DNA from 2 places in the Brevibacillus sp. MCWH genome. Region 2 is predicted to be linked to the other one. Evidence: riboswitches for the same ligand, from Rfam matches in the RefSeq annotation. Region 2 holds a riboswitch; the other holds the start of a gene.

Region 1 (9,243 bases), on a different contig from region 2:
AGTAGACACCTGCGATGGTCTTGTTGTGCATCTTCCCGGATTCTTTCAACATCGGGATGGCGTCCGTCGGCAGTGCACTTATCGGCGCGCCGGCCCAGTCGAGCTCGTCGCGTTCAAACATGGACAGTTCGGTGTTCTCGTCATCTACCATGGAGAACTCGATTTTGTCCATTTTTACCACGTCTTTATCCCAGTAATTTTCATTTTTCACGAGCACCAGCTTGTTCTTGTGCTCCCATTCCGCCATCTTGAACGGACCGTTCCCCACGTGGGTGCTCGCCTGCATCGCCCAGTTCGGGTTGGATTCAACCAGCTTCTTGTTGACCGGGAAATAGGTCGGGAACGCCGTCAGTTCCTTGAAGAAAGGCGTCGGCCTTTCCAGCTTTACTTCCAGCGTCTTTTCGTCCAGCGCCTTGACGCCGACGTCCTCCGCTTTCGCCTTGTTCTTGTTGTACGCCTCTCCGTTCTTGATGTAGTACAGCTGATACGCGTAGGCTGCTCCGGTCTTCGGGTCGAGCGCGCGCTTCCAGGCAAACTCGAAGTCGTGCGCGGTCACCGGGTCGCCGTTGCTCCACTTGGAGTCGCGCAGATGGAAGGTGTACGTGAGGCCGTCAGCGGATACGTCGATTTTTTCCGCCACGGACTCGTGCGGCTGACCGTCCGCGCCGATCCGGGTAAGCCCGTCAAATGTTGCCCGAATAATGGCCGAAGAGGTTGTATCTTCGGAAAGACCCGGGTCAGCCGTAGGCGGTTCGGAGTGCAGGTTCAACCTCAGCACCTGCGAGCCGGTTTTCTTCGCTTCCTCTGCCTGGGACCCCTGGCTTGGGTTGTCGGAATTGCCTCCACACCCTGCAAGAGCGGCACCGAGCACGAGGAGTGAACTCATTGCAATGAAAATATTCTTTTTCATGCCACTTATCCCCCTTGTCTAAATCTTTCCTCAAATATACCTCTATATATGTTGTTTTTAAACAAGTTTTACGTTGATTTAATAAAATTTTATTTATTTATAAAAAAATTCGTTGGAATGATAAACATTCATGCAAAAGTGGACGGCAAACATAAAAAACGCCCGAATCAGCCGATTCGGGCGTCAGAGGAGGGACGGCCTTAGAATGCCGGCACAACCGCTCCTTTATACGTATCCTCGATGAACTTTTTCACATCCGGCGAGTTCAGCTCTTTCGCCAGCTTTTGGATGGCCTCGGAGTCCTTGTTATCCAGACGTGCTACCAGATAGTTGGCGTACGGAGAGTCCTTGTCTTCAATGATCAGTGCGTCTTCGGTCGGCACCAGTTTGGCTTCCAGCGCGTAGTTGGTATTGATCATCGCCAGATCCACTTCTTCCAGAACGCGCGGCAGCATGGCTGCTTCTACTTCTTTGAACTGCAGGTTTTTCTTGTTTTCGACGATATCTTTTACGGTGCCTTTGATGCCAACACCGTCTTTCAGCTTGATCAGGCCGTTTTTCTCCAGCAGGGCCAGCGCACGGCCGTTGTTGGTCGGGTCGTTCGGCAGAGCGATGGTTGCACCGTCGGCCAGTTCGTCAATCTTTTTGATTTTCTTGGAGTAAGCACCAAACGGCTCGATGTGCACTGCCACCACCGGCACCAGGTTCATGTTTTGGTCTTTATTGAACTGCTCCAGGTACGGAATGTGCTGGTAGAAGTTGGCGTCCAACTGTTGTTCGTTCAACTGCACGTTTGGCTGTACATAGTCGGTAAATTCCTTAACTTCCAGGTTAATGCCCTGTTCTTTCAGTTTCGGCTGGATGAATTTCAGAATTTCAGCATGAGGTACAGGCGTAGCGCCCACTTTCAGGGTGATTTCTTTTTGTTCGCCCCCGTCCGAACCGCCAGACGCATTCGGAGCGGTTTCGGTTTTCGTGCCGCATGCCGCCAGAGACAGTGCCAGTACAGTCGACAGAATGGAAACAGCCCATTTTTTCACAGATGATTACCCCTTTCTCTTTCATATTGTTGTCTTTATGGTAAAGATCTTACTTGCGGCTGAAACGGATTACCAATTTGTCTCCCAGCGTTTGCAAGATCTGAACCAACACCAGCAAAATCACGACAGTAACAATCATCACATCGGTCTGGAACCGCTGGTAACCGTAGCGGATGGCCAGGTCGCCCAGTCCGCCGCCGCCGATCACGCCAGACATCGCCGTGTAGGAAACAAGCGCCACGGTGGTAATCGTAATGCCGGCAATCAACCCCGGACGGGATTCAGGCAGCAGCACGTTCCAAATAATCTGCCACTTGGACGCTCCCATCGACTGGGCCGCTTCGATCACACCGCGGTCCACTTCCCGAAGCGACGTCTCCACCAGTCTGGCGAAAAACGGAGCCGCCCCGATCACCAACGGCGGAATCGCTCCCTTGACCCCCAGCGAGGTGCCGACCAGGATTTTCGTCAGCGGAATCAACATGATCATCAGGATGATAAACGGCACCGAACGCAGCACGTTTACGACAAAGGAAGCAATCGTGTAAAAGACGCGGTTTTCCAAAAGCTGTCCCTTGGAGGTGAGAAACAGCAGGACGCCCAGCGGCAGTCCGATCAGGACGGTAAACAGCGTCGAAAAGCCCAGCATCGTCAGTGTATCCAATGTGGCCTTGCCGATTTCCGCCACATCGACGTTTTCAAACGTCAGTCCCATGTTACATCACCTCCACTTCAAGACCGCGCTGGCGCAGGGTTTCGATCGCGCGGCTGTTCTGCTCCGGATTGCCGCTCAATTCGACGACCAGCTGGCCGTAAGGTGTATCTTTCATCCGCGAAATCGTACCCTGCAGGATGCTGAACATCGTGCCGGTCTCCTGCATGGTCTGGAACAGGATCGGCTGGTACGTCTTTTCGCCCAGGAACGTGATGCGCACAATCGTCTGGTCGCCGGCCGCCTTTTCGTGAGCCACCACTTCCCGCAGCTCGGCGGAATCGGCCACCTGCTCCACGAACTCCCGCGTCGTCGGATGCTGCGGTTTGAGGAACACGTCCAGCACCTTGCCTTCCTCGACGATGACACCTCCGTCGATAACGCCGACACGGTCGCAGATGGAGCGGATGACGTGCATCTCGTGCGTAATCAGGACGATGGTCAGGCCCAGCTTGCGATTGATGTCGAGCAGCAGGGCGAGGATCGAATTGGTCGTCTGCGGGTCGAGCGCGGACGTCGCCTCGTCACACAGCAATACTTTCGGATCGCTGGCCAACGCGCGGGCGATCCCGACACGCTGCTTCTGCCCGCCGGAGAGCTGGCTCGGATACTTGTCGCGGTGTGCTTCCAGGCCGACCAGTGTGAGCAGTTCGTTTACCTTTTTGTCAATCTCCGCCTTGGGCCGCTTGGCCAGCTTCAGCGGAAAGGCCACGTTCTCCGCCACCGTGGCCGAAGAGAGCAGATTGAAGTGCTGAAAGATCATGCCGATTTGGCGCCGCTGCTCCTGCAGCTTGCGGTCATCCAGTGTAGTCAGGTCGACGCCGTCTACGATTACGTGACCGGATGTCGGACGCTCCAGCATGTTGATGCAGCGAATCAGTGTACTTTTCCCGGCACCGGAATGTCCGATGATGCCGAAGATTTCTCCTTTTTCTATGGTCAGGTCAATCCCCAGCAGTGCGGGGACCGTCTTGCCCTGTACCGTGTAGTTTTTGCGCAAGTTTTGCAAGCGAATCATCCGGTTCACCTCCCTATACGGAACAAACCCCTTTTTCGGCATGAAAAAGGGGTTTGCATCGATATCCGATCACATCCACCCTTCTCATCTCTCAAGATTCTCCGATCTTGTAGGAATTGGCACCGCGACACCCATCTGTGCGATGAGCCGGTTGCCGGGCTTCATTGGGCCTGTCCCTCCGCCTCTCTTGATAAGAAGAATTTCTCCGTATATGCTGTTTGTTTGTATTTTCGTTGATACAAATCGGATTATATTCCATTTAAAAAAACGATGTCAATGGAAAATTAAAGGAAAAGTGCAGGGCGATCTGCCCGCTTGAAGAGAGCCTCAGCTCTGCTTCCCGTCCGTTTCCCCCGCGGAATTGGCTTCCGGTTGGGCTTGCAGTTTTTCCTGAACAAAAGCCTGAACACGTTCCACATCAGGAATAAGGACAGCACCGGCGCGATTGGATTCGCTGAACATCCCCATTGGCGGAAGCTGATACTGACCGGGCTGTTCGGTGTTCAGCGTCAATCCGAGCGAGGCCAGCTTCAACATGTCCAGAGAGCTGATGTTGGTCTGCACGTACGGGGTAATTTCTTTCAAAATGGACGGCAGTTGGATCAGCGTGGTGCCGCTCTTCATCTGGTCGGCCAGCGCGGCCATCAGCTTCCGCTGCCGCTCCGTCCGCGTGTAGTCGGACGTCGCGTCGTGACGGAAGCGGACGTATTGCAGCGCCTTGGAGCCGTCAAGCCGCTGCAGCCCTTTTTTCAGATCAATATCGTACATGCCCTTGTCCGTAGGGTCGCGGTACCGCATGTTTTTCTCCACGTACAGCTCCACGCCGCCGACAGCGTCAATCAGATGCTTGAAGCCCTCGAAGTCGGTGATCACATACCGGTTCACCGGCAGCCCGGTAAACTGGCTCACGGTTTCCATCGCCAATTCCGGCCCGCCTTCGACAATTGCCGCATTGATTCGCGCATGTCCGTGGTCGGGAATCTCTACGTAGGTATCGCGCAAAATCGAAAACAAGTCATATCGTTTCGCAACCGGATCAATGCTGAGCAGCATCATCGAATCGGAACGGGGCAGCGCGTTGCTGCGCATGCCGCGCCGGTCAACGCCCATCAACAGGATGTTGACGCGCTCCTTGCCGTCCCACGTGGGAATCTCCGCCGCCTTGGTCGCGCCGCCGGCGGGATGGTCGATTACGTTTGGCTGTTGAATGTCCTCGGCAAATTGATACAGCGAATATCCGTAGTACCCCCCTGCCGCAGCGACTGCCACGATCAGGAGGAGCAGCATTCGTTTCAAAAAGCGCATATGGAAAACGCCACCTTTGTCTCTTTCAGATAATATACTCCCCACTTTGTCTAGTATACTCGAATCCGGTCGAAGGCGGGCACCCTATATTTGGCTGGAATCTTGTTATGTAGGTGCGCATGTGACCTGGCGATGCTTGAATAAAAAATGACACCTCCCTGCTACACGCGGATGAGGTGTCATCACAAACATTGGGCTATGCTATTGTTAAACAGATTGACTGGGCCATCCTGTCACACAGGGACAGCCTCCAGCATTGAGACGGCTGCAGACGTCGGAATGATCCGCTGCAGTTCAAAGCCCGCTTTCCGGAAAAGCGTCCGGAACTCCGCCTCGGTCCGTTCCTTTCCCGTAGCCATGATCATCATTTCCAGATCAATCAACATGGACGGATGCGGTTGATTATTGGCCGGAACGACCATCTCGATCACCAGGAGCTTTCCGTCTTCCCGGATGGCCCGTCGGCAGTTGCGGAAAATGGCAACGGCTTCCTCGTCGTTCCAGTCGTGGATAATGTTCTTCATCATGTACAGATCGCCGCCTGCCGGAACCGATTCAAAAAAGCTGCCGCCGATACACGCGCACCGATCCGCAAGCCCGGCCTCGGCAATGTGCCGCCGGGTGCCCTCAATTACGGCGGGAACGTCATAGATCGCCCCTTTCAGCCCCGGATAAGCATTCAGGATGGCGGTCATTAATCGGCCGTGACCGCCTCCCACGTCGATCACCTTGTCATATGGGGAAAAGTCGTACGCCCGCACCAGCGCCGACGCCATCCGGTTGGACATGTCCGACATGGCCTGGTTGAACTGCTCACCCGCATCGGGATGACGCTCCAGGTACGCAAAAACGCCCATGCCGTGCACGTCCTGAAATGCCGATTTGCCCGTTTTCACCGTATACATGATGTTGCTCCACGCGTCCCGATGCCATTTTTCCCCCATCATGATCGCCATGCCGCGCAGGCTGTTCGCTCCTGACTGCAGATACGAACCGAGCGGCCCCAGTGCAAACCGCTGCTCACCTTCCTCCCGAAACAGCCCGATGCCGCACAGCGCCCTCAAAATGCGATGGAGCGACGGGGCATGCGTCTCGGTCGCCTCGGCAAGCTCGCCGACGTTCTTCGGCCCATCCGCCAGCAGATCAGCAATTCCCAGCTTGGCGGCAACATAGATGGCCTGCTGCACCCATCCCCCGGTGATCCATTCCATGACCCGATCGGCTAACGCCTGTTGTAACTGTGACTTCTTCTCGTTTTGCATCCTGTCTCCCCCGCTCTATGGATTTTGTCTCACTGCCAAGGGTATTCAGGCACGTACAATAAAATTCCAGTTCATTCAAATAATAACGCTCTTTTCCATTTTGGAAAAGAGCGTTTGTCTCCGCGGTTATCTCCACAGTTAAAACTTCAGCTCCGGCAGCTGGTACCACTCGCCGGACATCCATTCGCTTGCCTTCCAGCGCAGCACGTCGGGACGGACGAGCGAAATGATCTCCTGGAAAAAGGCGACCCGCTCGATGTCGGTCATTGGGACAAAGCGGTTTGCCGCCTCCACATCCGCCTCCAGTTCGCTCATCTTGCTGACCCCGAGGATCGCGGTGGACACGGGCAGACTCCAGGTGTAGCGCAGAGCCTGTTCCGTCCACGGCGCCAGTTGGCCCAGCGCCATCACCTTCATCCCGATGACAGCCACGCCTTTTTCCACCGCCAGCGGAACGAATTCGTGGGCAAAGCTGTAGATAAAGTGATCCAGCGCCGACAGGGCGACCAGTGCGCTGTCAAACGGGAAGCGGCGAATGGCTTCCGCCAGCAAACGGGGATCGGTATGGCCGCTGATGCTCAGCTTGCGCACCAGCCCCTGTTCCCGAGCCTCGACGAGTGCTTCCAGGGCGCCGCCCTTGGCAAAAATGGCTTCAAAGTCGTGCGGCTGCATGACGTTGTGCACCCGCCACTCGTCGACGTAATCGGTCTGGAGCCGCTTCAAGCTGGCTTCCAGATCGCGCCAGGCCAAATCACGCGTCCGACCGCCGGTTTTGGTGGCGATCCACACCTTGTCGCGCAGCCCTTTCAGTCCCTTGCCCAGCCGCGTCTCCGACTGGCCGTCGCTGTAACTGGGCGCCGTATCAAAGTAGTTGACGCCTAATTCCACGGCGCGGCGGACAATGGCAATCGCATTTTCCTCGCTGCAGCCGTGTTCATCCACAATGCGCTGGGCGCCAAAGCCCAGCAGGGAGACCTGATGAGGGTCTCGTCCAAATGAACGGGTAATCATGCTTGGTCATCCTTTCGCAACATGCGCCCGGGTGTTCCCCCGCGAACCGCATCCCACCGCAGCGGCTTGCAAGCAGCCTGGCGGCGGGTCCATGGGGGTGCCGGGCTGTGGCAATTCGTTTTTACAACCACGCAGAACAAGACGCCCGCAGCGGAGCGTCTTGCCTCATGTTCGATGTTAGTCGCAATATTTATCGTACGCGTCGGTCAACAGCTTGGAAATGGTCACCAGGTCGTTGTTTTCGATCTGATGGCGCTCGATCATCGTCACCAGTTTGCCGTCCTTCATCAGGGCAAACGACGGCGACGACGGCGGATAGCCTTCAAAGTACTCACGCGCCTTGGCGGTCGCCTCTTTGTCCTGACCGGCGAAGACGGTGTAGAGGTGATCCGGCTTTTTCGGATGGTTGAGCGAGTGAGCCACGGCCGGACGGGCCAGACCGGCCGCGCAGCCGCAGACGGAGTTGACCACAATCAGTGCGGTGCCTTTCAGGTTCGGCAGCGTTTTTTCCACTTCCTCCGCCGTGCGCAGCTCGGTAAAGCCGACGCGGGTCAGCTCGTCGCGCATCGGTTGAATCACTTGATTCATGTATGCCTCGTAGGACATCATGGGGCATTCTCTCCTTTTTTCCGGTACATTTGCTCGTTATCAATTATATCCCGTGAAAGCCCATTGGAGAATGGGTTCCGACACTTTCACCGGTTTGGCCGCGCCTACACTTCCATCAGGATGGTCAAAATCATCGGATTGCGGCCGGTTTTTTCATAAATGAACGGCTTGATCACTTCGTTGATCTGCGACTTCAGCTCGGACCATTCCTTGATCTTCTTGTCCAGCGCCTCCTGCAGCTTCTGGCGGACGAGCACAGTGGCCTCCTGGATCAGCGATTCCGATCCGCGCACGTAGACAAAGCCGCGGCTGACGATGTCCGGGCCGGTCAGGATCTTGAAGTTTTTCATGTCCAGGCTTACCACGACCACCATCAGGCCGTCTTCCGCCAGGTGCTTGCGGTCGCGCAGCACGATGTTGCCGACGTCGCCCACGCCGCTGCCGTCGATCAGGACAATTCCGGCGGGCACTTTGCTCAGCCACGCTTTTTCCCGCGTGCAGTTGAGCACGTCGCCGTTGTCCATGATGAAGATGTTGCTCTCCTCGATGCCCACCTGCTGCGCCAGTCTGGCGTGCATTTTCAGCATGCGGTACTCGCCGTGGATCGGCACAAAGTAGCGGGGGCGGATAAAGTTAAGCATCAGCTTCAGTTCCTCGCTGCTGCCGTGGCCGGACGCGTGGATGTCAAATACGTGGCTCAGCACCACGTTGGCTCCCGCCCGGTACAGCTTGTCAATCGTCCGGCTGACGTTTACCGTGTTGCCCGGGATCGGCGAAGCGGAGATGATCACCGTGTCCTCGGGATAAATCTGCACCGAGCGGTGGGACCCGGAGGCGATGCGGGTCAGTGCTGCCATCGGCTCGCCCTGGCTGCCCGTGCAGATGATCAACACCTGGTTGTCCGCGTAGTTGTCGATGTGCTTGACGTCAATCAGCATGCCCTCCGGCATCTGGATGTAACCCAGTTCTTGTCCGATCTGAAACACTTTTTCCATGCTGCGGCCGATGACCGCCACTTTCCGGTCGCACTCCATGGCCGCGTCCACCACCTGCTGCAGACGGTGCACGTTTGACGCGAATGTGGCCAGGATAATCCGGCCGCGCGCCTTTTTCACCACGTCGAGAATGCCTTCGCCCACCGTGCGCTCCGACATGGTAAATCCGTACCGTTCGCTGTTGGTGCTGTCCGACAGCAGTGCCAGCACGTCGCCGCTGCTGCCGATCCGTGCGATTTTGCCGAACTCCGTAGTGGGGCCGACGGGCGTCAGGTCAAACTTGAAGTCGCCCGTGTGAATAACCATGCCCTCCGGCGTGTGGATAACGATACCGAACGAATCGGGAATGCTGTGGTTGGTGCGGAAAAAGGTGGCTTTCAG
Region 2 (9,243 bases):
TTTGCATATTGCCGAAGCCTACGGGGCGGTCGGCGCCGTGGTGCACTGCGGCAAGCACGTCGGCGAAGGGGAAGAATACGGGACAAAACGAATGGTAGAGACGTTGGACCTGATTCTGGAGCAGTACGACGGTCCGGTCAAGCTCCTGCTGGAAAACACGGCTGGCCAAGGCTCCGAACTGGGACTGACGATCCGGGATCTGATGGAGATTCGCGCCGCCACCCGTTTCCCCGAGAAAATCGGGTTCTGCTTTGACACGTGCCACGCCTTTGCCGCCGGGCAGTGGAGAGGAGAGACGTTTGACGACCTGCTGGAAGAGATGGAGCGGACAGGCTATCTGGAGCACCTGGTGGCGATCCACTTCAACGACAGCAAGGCCCCTTTTGCCAGCCGGAAAGACCGCCACGAAAAAATCGGCAAAGGGGAGATTGGCAGTGAAGCGCTGGCCAAATTCCTGGTGAGCGACAAACTCCAGCACCTGCCTGTTGTATTGGAAACCCCAGTGGAAGACGAACGGGAGTACGCAGACGAGATGGTGTACCTGCACGAACTGCGCCGCGAGGGCCTGGACGCTGCGGGGCAGGAGGGGTGACGCATGGAGTGGTTTGAGCTTGCCTCCACCTATTCACCAGCCGCACCGGACCAGCTGTCGGCGTACGACAGCTTCCGCTTGTGGGCGGACCACTACCGCACCTGGATCATTTTTGTCGAGTTGATCATCGTGTACTATCTCGGGTTTGCCACCCGCTGGCGCATGCCGATTCTGAAAACGCTCCTGTTGTATGTGCTGCTCTTTATCGGCGCATTGATTTTTGCCATTCTGGACGTGCAGCTCCCGGTGAAAAGCGCACTTTTGGTCGCCGTTGCCATTCTGGTGATCGTCAAGATGCGGAACAAGCCGGGAGAACGCAGCGGGAAGTGAGGGAACCGTCGTGAAGCGGGAGGATGCGCTCTACAACTGGCTGCAGATTCAAATCGTCGCCGACGCGCGGCCGGATGACCGGTCCGCTCTGGATACGGCAGCATTTTTCGCGGACATCCTGAGAGAGGACCACCAGGCATCGGAATGCGAGTATCGCCGCGAAGGGGACTGGTACGTGGTTCGCTGCGTCTTCCCCGACGAAGTCTGGGAACGCCGCTATCCCTCGGAGGAAGCGGAATCGCTTTTGGCTGCAATCGAAAACGAACCCCGGTATAACGAGTAGAACCGGCATGAGGCTCCGCCGAACGAAAGAACGGTTGGGACTTCGGCATTATCCCCGTCTCCGCCAGAGGCGGGGTTTTTTTGTGTCGTTTGTCCCAATCTGGTCTCGGCATCCCCCGTTTTTGGTCGTAACTGCAACCTTTGCAGGAAACCTGTCGTCTGTTAGGGTGTCCAGGGCAGGAACTACATAGAGAGGAGAAGGCAGCATGAAGAAAATAGGAACCAAGCCCGTATTGGCAGTCGTGACTGCCGCGGCGATCATCGGGGGAGTGACTCCGCTCCTGGCAGATGCGAGCACCCCCGTACCCGCAACAAACAGCACCAAAGTTGTCATGAACGATGAAAGCAAACACGTCACCCGATACAATCTGAAAGAGTTGGCGGCAAACGATCCGGCGACGCTGAACATGCTGTTGAAAACGCAGGCCGACCACCTGTATCTGGTCGTAAAAGAGATCGGGCTGGACGCCAAATTGCGGACGTACATCGAGGAACATCCGGAAGAGTGGGAGCGCGTCTACCGCGAACACTACGCCGACATCTACCTGGAAGTCCGTTTTGACGTCGATGAACAAGGTTTCATCAGCGTGAAACCGGAGACCCGCGACACAATTACGTACCTGAAAGGGAAAGTGTCGGAACATGTGACCAAAGTAGTCGTCGAAAAGCCAAACGGCGGCACGATCGAAGTGATTCCCACCGCGGAGGATACCTTCACGGTCAGCTTTACGGCGATCGTAAGCGCCACGCCGCAGTACGCGACAGTCAAGGCGTACGTGGACGACAAGCTGGTGGACACCCGCAAGGTGCAGGTAAACACGGGAACTGTCGTGCAGGCCGACGTGCTGATTCACACCTTGGCTCTGTTGGATGAGAAGAAACAGGAACTGAAAGTAAACGGCATCATCAGCCAGGAAGCGGACAAGGTGGTCGTCACGTACAACGGCAAATCCAAAGAAGCGAACGTGAAAAAACTGTGGCAAGGCGTCGGCTCTTTCTCTGTCAGCCTGAAGGACGTACAGGCCGGCAAAGGCAAGGTGTTGATCGCAGCTTACAAAGACGGCAAGAAAATCGATTCCGAATCCGTGGAGCTGAAGGTAATCAACGACGCTGACAAGCCGCACAGCTACCGCATCGAGGGAACCGCAACGATCAATGCCAAGGAAAAACAGGTTCGCGTGAAAGGAAGCATTGACGGCCTGAACGGCAAGGGCAAGGTGAAGCTGTACGTCGTGGCGCCGGACGGCAAAAAGCACGAGGTGAAAGTGAAAGACGGCCGGTTTGAGGCGAAGCTGAAGTACCACGATCGCTCGTACAGCGCGAAAGCAGTCCACCTCGAGCTGTACCTGGACGGCAAACTTGTGGCCAAAGCCGACATCCCGCACAACAAGCCGGTCAACGGCGATGACGATGAAAAAGGCAAAGACAAGGGGAAAGACAAGGATAAGGGACCGAAAGGCAACGGCAATGGGAAAAAGCACGGTGATGACGACGATCACAAATAAGGCTTACTGTCGATAGGCCTGCACGTAATCGATCAATTGGCGGATGTAATCGCCGATAATCGGGACGGACAGGAACTGGCTGAGAAAAGAGCCGAGCAGCACCAGGACGATGGCCGTACCGATCGTCAATCCCAGGCCTCGGGCAAGACCTGCGAGGAAGTTGATCCACAGCAGCTTGCTCGGGGCTGTATAATTTTGAATCACGTCGGCGAGGCGGATATCCTCCAGAAAGAGGGCGATTTTGTCCATCCGTTCGTTCAGTTTGCGCACTTCCTGCAGCTCTGCCAGCAGCTTGTCGATCTTGGCCAGCAAGCGGTCGGTGGGGGATGGGGGCATGCGGCTCTCCTCCTGTCTTGCATTCGTTCCCGTTACGTATCAGTGTAGGAAAAAAACGGGTGAGAAGCAAGGTGTTGGACGGAAAGGTTTGCCTATCGCCAGGCGGGTAGGTACAATAGACGTACATTCCCTTTTCAAGGAGGCATCGGAATGGCTGAAACCGTTTCCCAAACGCTTTCGGAGGAACTGTTCGCGCTTTTGCAGCAGGAGCGTTTTGTCACACTCGGAACGATTGACCACGAGTCCGGCGCTCCGTCGCTCAGTTCCCTTTCCTGGACGTTTGCGCCGACGCCGCAGTTGATCCGTTTCGCCGTAGACAACCGCTCTCGTATTTTGGCCAACATTGCCAAGGAACCGCAGGTCGTGCTGCACTTGATCGGGGCCGGTTCCTCCTATGCCATCAACGGCAGGGCGACGATCAAGACGGAACGGATGGAGAATGTCCCGCTGAAGCTGGCGATGGTGGAAGTGGCCATCGAGGCCGTTCGCGACGTGATGTTCTACGGCTCCCGCATCTCGGTCGAGCCCCAATATGAAAAGACGTACGACAAAAAAGCGGCCAGCAAACTGGACAACCAGGTGATGACCGCATTGAAAAACGCAACGTGATCGGGTTACCAGCATAATGAAAAACAGGTTGACAGGTACTGCCGATTTCGGTAGTATAAGGTCAACCAATTGCAAATTGCATAGCAAACTTCTTATCCAGAGAGGCGGAGGGACTGGCCCGATGATGCCCGGCAACCAATCACCTGTACAAGGGGATACTGGTGCTAATTCCTGCAGAGTGTAACGCTCTGAAAGATGAGAAGGATTTGCTTACGTACGCGTAAACAAAGCCTTCTTTTCAGAGAAAAGAGGGCTTTTTTTAATGCCCTCGGTCATTTTGTTGGAGGGAGAGATCCATATGCATCTGGAGACAAAATTGGTGCAGGCGGGCGTCGCCAAAGACGAGCGGACCGGCGCAATCAGCTTTCCCGTTTACAACGCCACCGCGTATCGCCATCCCGCCCTCGGGCAGAGCACGGGGTACGATTACACGCGCACAGCCAACCCGACCCGGACCGTGCTGGAGCAGACGATTGCCGAAGCGGAAGGGGGAGACGCCGGGTTTGCCTGTGCTTCCGGCATGGCCGCGATACATACGGTCATGGGACTGTTCTCCCAGGGAGATCACCTGGTCGTATCGCTCGATCTGTACGGCGGGACGTACCGGTTGTTCGAGCAGGTGCTCTCACGTTACGGACTTCGCTTCAGCTATGTCGACCTGCGTGACGTGAAGAATCTGGAAGAAGCAATCTGCCCGGAGACGCGGGCTGTTTTTGTGGAAACGCCGACCAATCCCCTGATGCAGATCACCGACATCGCGGCGGTGGCAGAGGTGGCCAAGCGAAACGGGCTGTTGACCATTGTGGACAACACGTTCATGACGCCGTTCTGTCAGCGGCCGCTGGAGTTGGGGGCTGACCTGGTGCTGCACAGCGCGACCAAATACCTCGGCGGCCACAACGACGTCCTCGCTGGATTGATCGTCACAAAGGGTGAAGAGTTGTTCGAAAAAATCCGGTTTTTGCACAATTCGATCGGAGCGGTGCTGGGGCCGCAGGACTGTTGGCTGCTGCTGCGGGGGATGAAGACGCTGGCTCTGCGAATGGAACGCCATCAGACAAATGCCTTGGCGATTGTAAAGACATTGCGGGAACACCCTGCCGTGACGGACGTTTATTATCCCGGTTTGCCGGAGCATCCCGGTTATGAGGTGCAGTGCAGGCAGGCCAGCGGGTTCAGCGGGATGGTTTCGTTCCGCCTGCGCTCGGCTGAACAGGTGGCGCCGTTTCTGGAGAGCTTACGGATCATATCGTTTGCGGAAAGCCTGGGCGGCGTGGAGTCGCTGTGCACCTATCCGGCGACGCAGACGCATGCCGACATCCCGCAAGAGATTCGCGAGTACGTGGGCGTGTGCGACCGGCTGCTGCGGCTGTCGGTCGGGATCGAACATCCCGACGACCTGATCGCTGACGTGTGTCAGGCTCTGGATGCAAGTCTCTCACTGACGGGAGGGAGCGTACGATGAAGTTTGCCACCAAACTGCTGCACGGCACCAGTTGTATCGACCCGGTGACAGGGGCGGCCTCGGTGCCCATTTATCAGGCGTCCACCTTTCACCAGGCTGATCTGGACCGGCCCGTCGTTTACGATTACGCCCGTTCGGGCAATCCCACACGGCATGCGTTGGAAGAGGCAATCGCCGTTTTGGAGGGAGGCGAGCGCGGATTCGCCTTTGCTTCCGGTATGGCGGCCATCTCCAGTGTGTTCATGCTGTTCTCCGCCGGAGATCACGTCGTGGTGGCGGAGGACGTATACGGCGGCACCTACCGCTTCTTGACCAATGTTCTGTCCCGCATGGGGATCGCCGTCAGCTTTGTCGATACCACGTCGTTGGAGCAGGTGGAAGCAGCCATCCGTCCCGAGACCAAGGGCATCTACCTGGAAACTCCGTCCAACCCGACGCTGAAAGTGACGGACATCGCCGCTGTCTGCGCGCTGGCGAAACAGCGGGGACTGCTGGTGATCGTGGACAATACGTTTATGACGCCGTACTATCAGCGGCCTCTGGAGCTGGGCGCGGACGTGGTGATCCACAGCGCGACCAAGTTCATCGGCGGCCACAGTGACGTCGTGGCCGGGTTGGCCGTGACCAAGGAGGCGGCATTGGGTGAGCAGCTCTACATGATCCAAAACGGCATGGGAGCGATCCTCGGCGTGCAGGATTCCTGGCTGGTGCTGCGCGGCTTGAAGTCCTTGAAAGCGCGTCTGGACGTCAGCACGCAGACGGCGGAAAAGCTGGCCCACTGGCTTTCCACACACCCGGCGGTCAGCCGCGTCTACTACACCGGATTGCCGGAACACGACGGTCATGACCTGCAAAACCGGCAGGCGAGCGGACACGGGGCGGTACTCTCCTTTGACGTGGGCAGCCGCGAGCGGGCCAAAGCGCTGTTTGACCGCGTCAAGCTGCCGATTGTCGCCGTCAGTCTGGGTGCGGTCGAAACGATTCTTTCCTATCCGGCGATGATGTCCCATGCCGCCATGCCGCCCGCAGAGCGTAAGCGGCGTGGAATTACGGACGGACTGATCCGTCTCTCCGCGGGCCTGGAGGACGCTGTCGACCTGCTTCAAGACCTGGAGCAGGCATTGGACGCGCTTGGACCCGCAGAGCAGGCGGCAGACGACAAACAGGCATTTTCCTGGGCGTAAGCCCGGAAAATGCCTGTATTGTTTCGGACGATGGTCAGCGGTTCACCGGGATTTTTTCATTTCCCTGCGGTTTGGAGTTGCCGCTTTTGTTGATCCGCTGTTCGTTTTCCCTGGTTGGCGTCTCTTCCCGTTTTTGCACGTCGCGCGGCAGCTGCGGCATGAGCCTCCCGACGATGTCCGCCAGTTCTTCGGCCAAGCCGGTCACGGGACGACCGCGTTGGATGTCAGCAGCCATTTCCCGCAGCCGCTGCACGATGTCGGGGTCGGCCGTGACGATGGCGTTCGCCCCTTGGGGGTCTTCTTTCAGCGCTTCCGCCACCGAGTATTTGATCACGCCCACTTCCGGCCGATCCAGATGGGCGTTGACATCAATGCCGACGACCGCCCACTTGCCCAGGACCACCGCCGTCGCGTCATTGACGTTTTTCACCCGCGTGGCCAGGCGCACCAGCCGTTCAGCGGTTGCCTGCGGCGACTGGTTGTAGGTTGGGGACGGGGCGGTTTGCTGGACGCGCTGCGTTTCCGGCACAGTTTGGCCGGGCTGCGGAGCCGCCTGGTTGGCCGGAGGCTTGTTGTTCGTCATGCAGGCGGAGAGGAGCAGGCTGACGCTCAGTACATAGATCGCTGTCCGTTTCACGGTCATACTTCCTTTCCCTGGATTGCTGCGGTACAGGTGATGGTTAGTCGTATTGTGTTCTGCCTGCCCCGTTTTCATTCTTCTGCCTCTCGTCTATCCGTCCACCCCTTGTCATACACTGTAATACATCGCGTTCGGACAGCAGAGCATCCGGTCCCCAACTGCATATAATAGAGAAGATGGGTAATAGGAGGCGAGACTTTGAAGAAAATCTACGTACTGGACACCAACGTACTCCTGCAAGATCCGCGGGCGATGTTCTCCTTTGCGGACAATGAGATCGTCCTACCCGCCGTGGTATTGGAAGAAATTGATTCCAAAAAGCGCTATATGGATGAAATTGGCCGTAATGCCCGTTACGTGTCGAGATTGTTGGACAGTTTTCGCGAACTGGGCCATCTGCATCAGGGCATTACGCTGGAGACAGGCGGTCTGTTTCGCGTAGAGTTGAATCACTCATCGCTTCACAAGCTGCAGAAGCAATTTACAGAATTTACAAACGACAACCGGATTTTGGCCGTAGCGCTAAATCTGCAGGAAGAGGAAAACCTGTCCCCAAGCCCTCGTCCCGTCATTCTCGTCAGCAAAGATGCCCTGATGCGGGTAAAGGCGGACGCGCTCGGCCTGAAAGCGGAAGATTTCCTGTCCGACCGCGTCGTCGAGCACTCCAGTATTTATGCTGGTTGCGAAAAGCTGACAGTGGCTTCCCACATCATTCAAACGTACTACGCCTCCCGCAAGCTGAACCTGTCAGCCTGTTTTCCCAATACCCGGTTTTTTCCGCACCAGTTCCTGATTTTAAAAGACGAGATCAATCCCTCGATCTCCGCGATCGGCAAAGTGGACGCAGAAGGCAGGACGCTGGAGATGTTGGTGACGAGCGACGATCCGGTCTGGGGCATTCGCGCCCGCAACGTGCAGCAGCGCATGGCCATGGAACTGCTGCTGCGGGAGGAGATTCCGCTTGTCACCATGACGGGCAAGGCTGGTACCGGCAAAACACTCCTGGCGCTGGCGGCGGGGCTGTTGCAGATCGAGGACCTGCAGACGTACAAGAAGCTGCTGGTGGCCAGACCCATTGTCCCACTGGGAAAAGATATTGGCTTTCTCCCCGGGGAAAAGGAAGAGAAACTGCGGCCGTGGATGCAGCCGATTTACGATAATTTGGAATATTTGTTTAATACCAAGCACCCGGGTGATCTGGACAAGATCCTCGCCGGCATGGGAAGCATCCAGGTGGAGGCACTGACGTACATTCGCGGACGCTCCATTCCCGGTCAGTTCATCATTATCGACGAGGCGCAGAACTTGACCAAACACGAGGTGAAGACGATCCTGACCCGGGTCGGCGAAGGGTCAAAAATTGTGCTCATGGGAGACCCGGAGCAGATCGACCACCCCTATCTGGACGAGAGCAACAACGGACTGACCTACGTGGTGGAGATGTTCAAGACGCAAAAGCTGGCGGGCCATATCAAGCTGGAAAAAGGGGAACGCAGCGTGCTGGCGCAGTTGGCGGCCGATCTGCTGTAGGGATGCATAGAAACCAAAAATCAGCGCATACTGTAAAACGTCGAGCCCGATGATTGATGGATCAACGGCGACAAGCCTTCTTGGGAGGCGAAAAAGCGTGGTTATTTATGATCATGCAGTCGATCTTGGTCAAAGTGGCGGAACCCGAGCTCTTTAGGTAACAGACTCTATGGATGGAGGCTGACGTGCCAAAGAGAATAACCGGTAGTACCCCAGAGCAGAAGGGCTCGACACAACCGCTCCTTGTTGGAGCGGTTTTTCATTTTTCAGCTTACAGCGGCCGATTGGACGGGGCGGATGATTTGAGAAGGGGAACTTCGGGAAAAGAAAAAAGCCCGGGCTGCAAGAGCCGGGCAAAAGGGGTTTATGAATGCGTTATGGCCAGCGCCTTTTTCAGTGTGTTGATTGTACTGATGTGCATCCCCTCGTGAAAGAGCGAAAAAACGAACATCTCGCCCAGTGTGGTCATCTGCGTGTTTCGCAAGACGAACGGCTGCGGCAATTCCTGGTTGAGCCGTTCACGGAAGGTTCGCTTGATTCGCTCCTTTTGCTCTTCCAACTGTTCGGCCAACGTGGACAGGGATGGCACCTCTCCCTGCCAGTCCGCCGGTTTCGTGCCCGGTCCGAACAGCGTTTTGTACGAGGCAGGCAGGTGTGTAAATTCGAGACCGTACATACAGCTTTCCTGAACGGTCAGAATATGTCCCAGATTCCAGCGGATGTTGTTGGAAAATCCTTCCGGAACGATATCCGCCTGCTCTGTGGGCAGA

The links. A riboswitch is a leader RNA that binds a small molecule or an ion and turns the genes downstream of it on or off. The one in region 2 is predicted to bind S-adenosylmethionine.
Region 1: linked by a shared signal. The riboswitch ahead of ETC00_RS11275 (methionine ABC transporter ATP-binding protein) and the one ahead of ETC00_RS02635 (aminotransferase class I/II-fold pyridoxal phosphate-dependent enzyme) in region 2 are both predicted to bind S-adenosylmethionine.

The regions. Positions count from the first base shown of each region.
Region 1 covers NZ_SDLF01000010.1:92,962-102,204, reverse strand. The annotation lists gene ETC00_RS11290 (peptide ABC transporter substrate-binding protein) at 1-910, opposite strand, end outside; gene ETC00_RS11285 (MetQ/NlpA family ABC transporter substrate-binding protein) at 1,111-1,950, opposite strand; gene ETC00_RS11280 (methionine ABC transporter permease) at 2,000-2,665, opposite strand; gene ETC00_RS11275 (methionine ABC transporter ATP-binding protein) at 2,667-3,680, opposite strand; SAM riboswitch class I at 3,762-3,877, opposite strand; gene ETC00_RS11270 (LCP family protein) at 4,008-4,985, opposite strand; gene ETC00_RS11265 (methyltransferase) at 5,219-6,247, opposite strand; gene ETC00_RS11260 (aldo/keto reductase) at 6,386-7,258, opposite strand; gene ETC00_RS11255 (BrxA/BrxB family bacilliredoxin) at 7,436-7,867, opposite strand; gene rnjA (ribonuclease J1) at 7,972-9,243, opposite strand, start outside.
Region 2 covers NZ_SDLF01000002.1:221,503-230,745, reverse strand. The annotation lists gene ETC00_RS02665 (deoxyribonuclease IV) at 1-592, shown strand, start outside; gene ETC00_RS02660 (YlaH-like family protein) at 596-922, shown strand; gene ETC00_RS02655 (hypothetical protein) at 933-1,205, shown strand; gene ETC00_RS02650 (hypothetical protein) at 1,411-2,709, shown strand; gene ETC00_RS02645 (DUF5665 domain-containing protein) at 2,713-3,045, opposite strand; gene ETC00_RS02640 (pyridoxamine 5'-phosphate oxidase family protein) at 3,196-3,654, shown strand; SAM riboswitch class I at 3,744-3,856, shown strand; gene ETC00_RS02635 (aminotransferase class I/II-fold pyridoxal phosphate-dependent enzyme) at 3,953-5,119, shown strand; gene ETC00_RS02630 (trans-sulfuration enzyme family protein) at 5,116-6,303, shown strand; gene ETC00_RS02625 (YhcN/YlaJ family sporulation lipoprotein) at 6,338-6,946, opposite strand; gene ETC00_RS02620 (PhoH family protein) at 7,142-8,473, shown strand; gene ETC00_RS02615 (DinB family protein) at 8,838-9,243, opposite strand, start outside.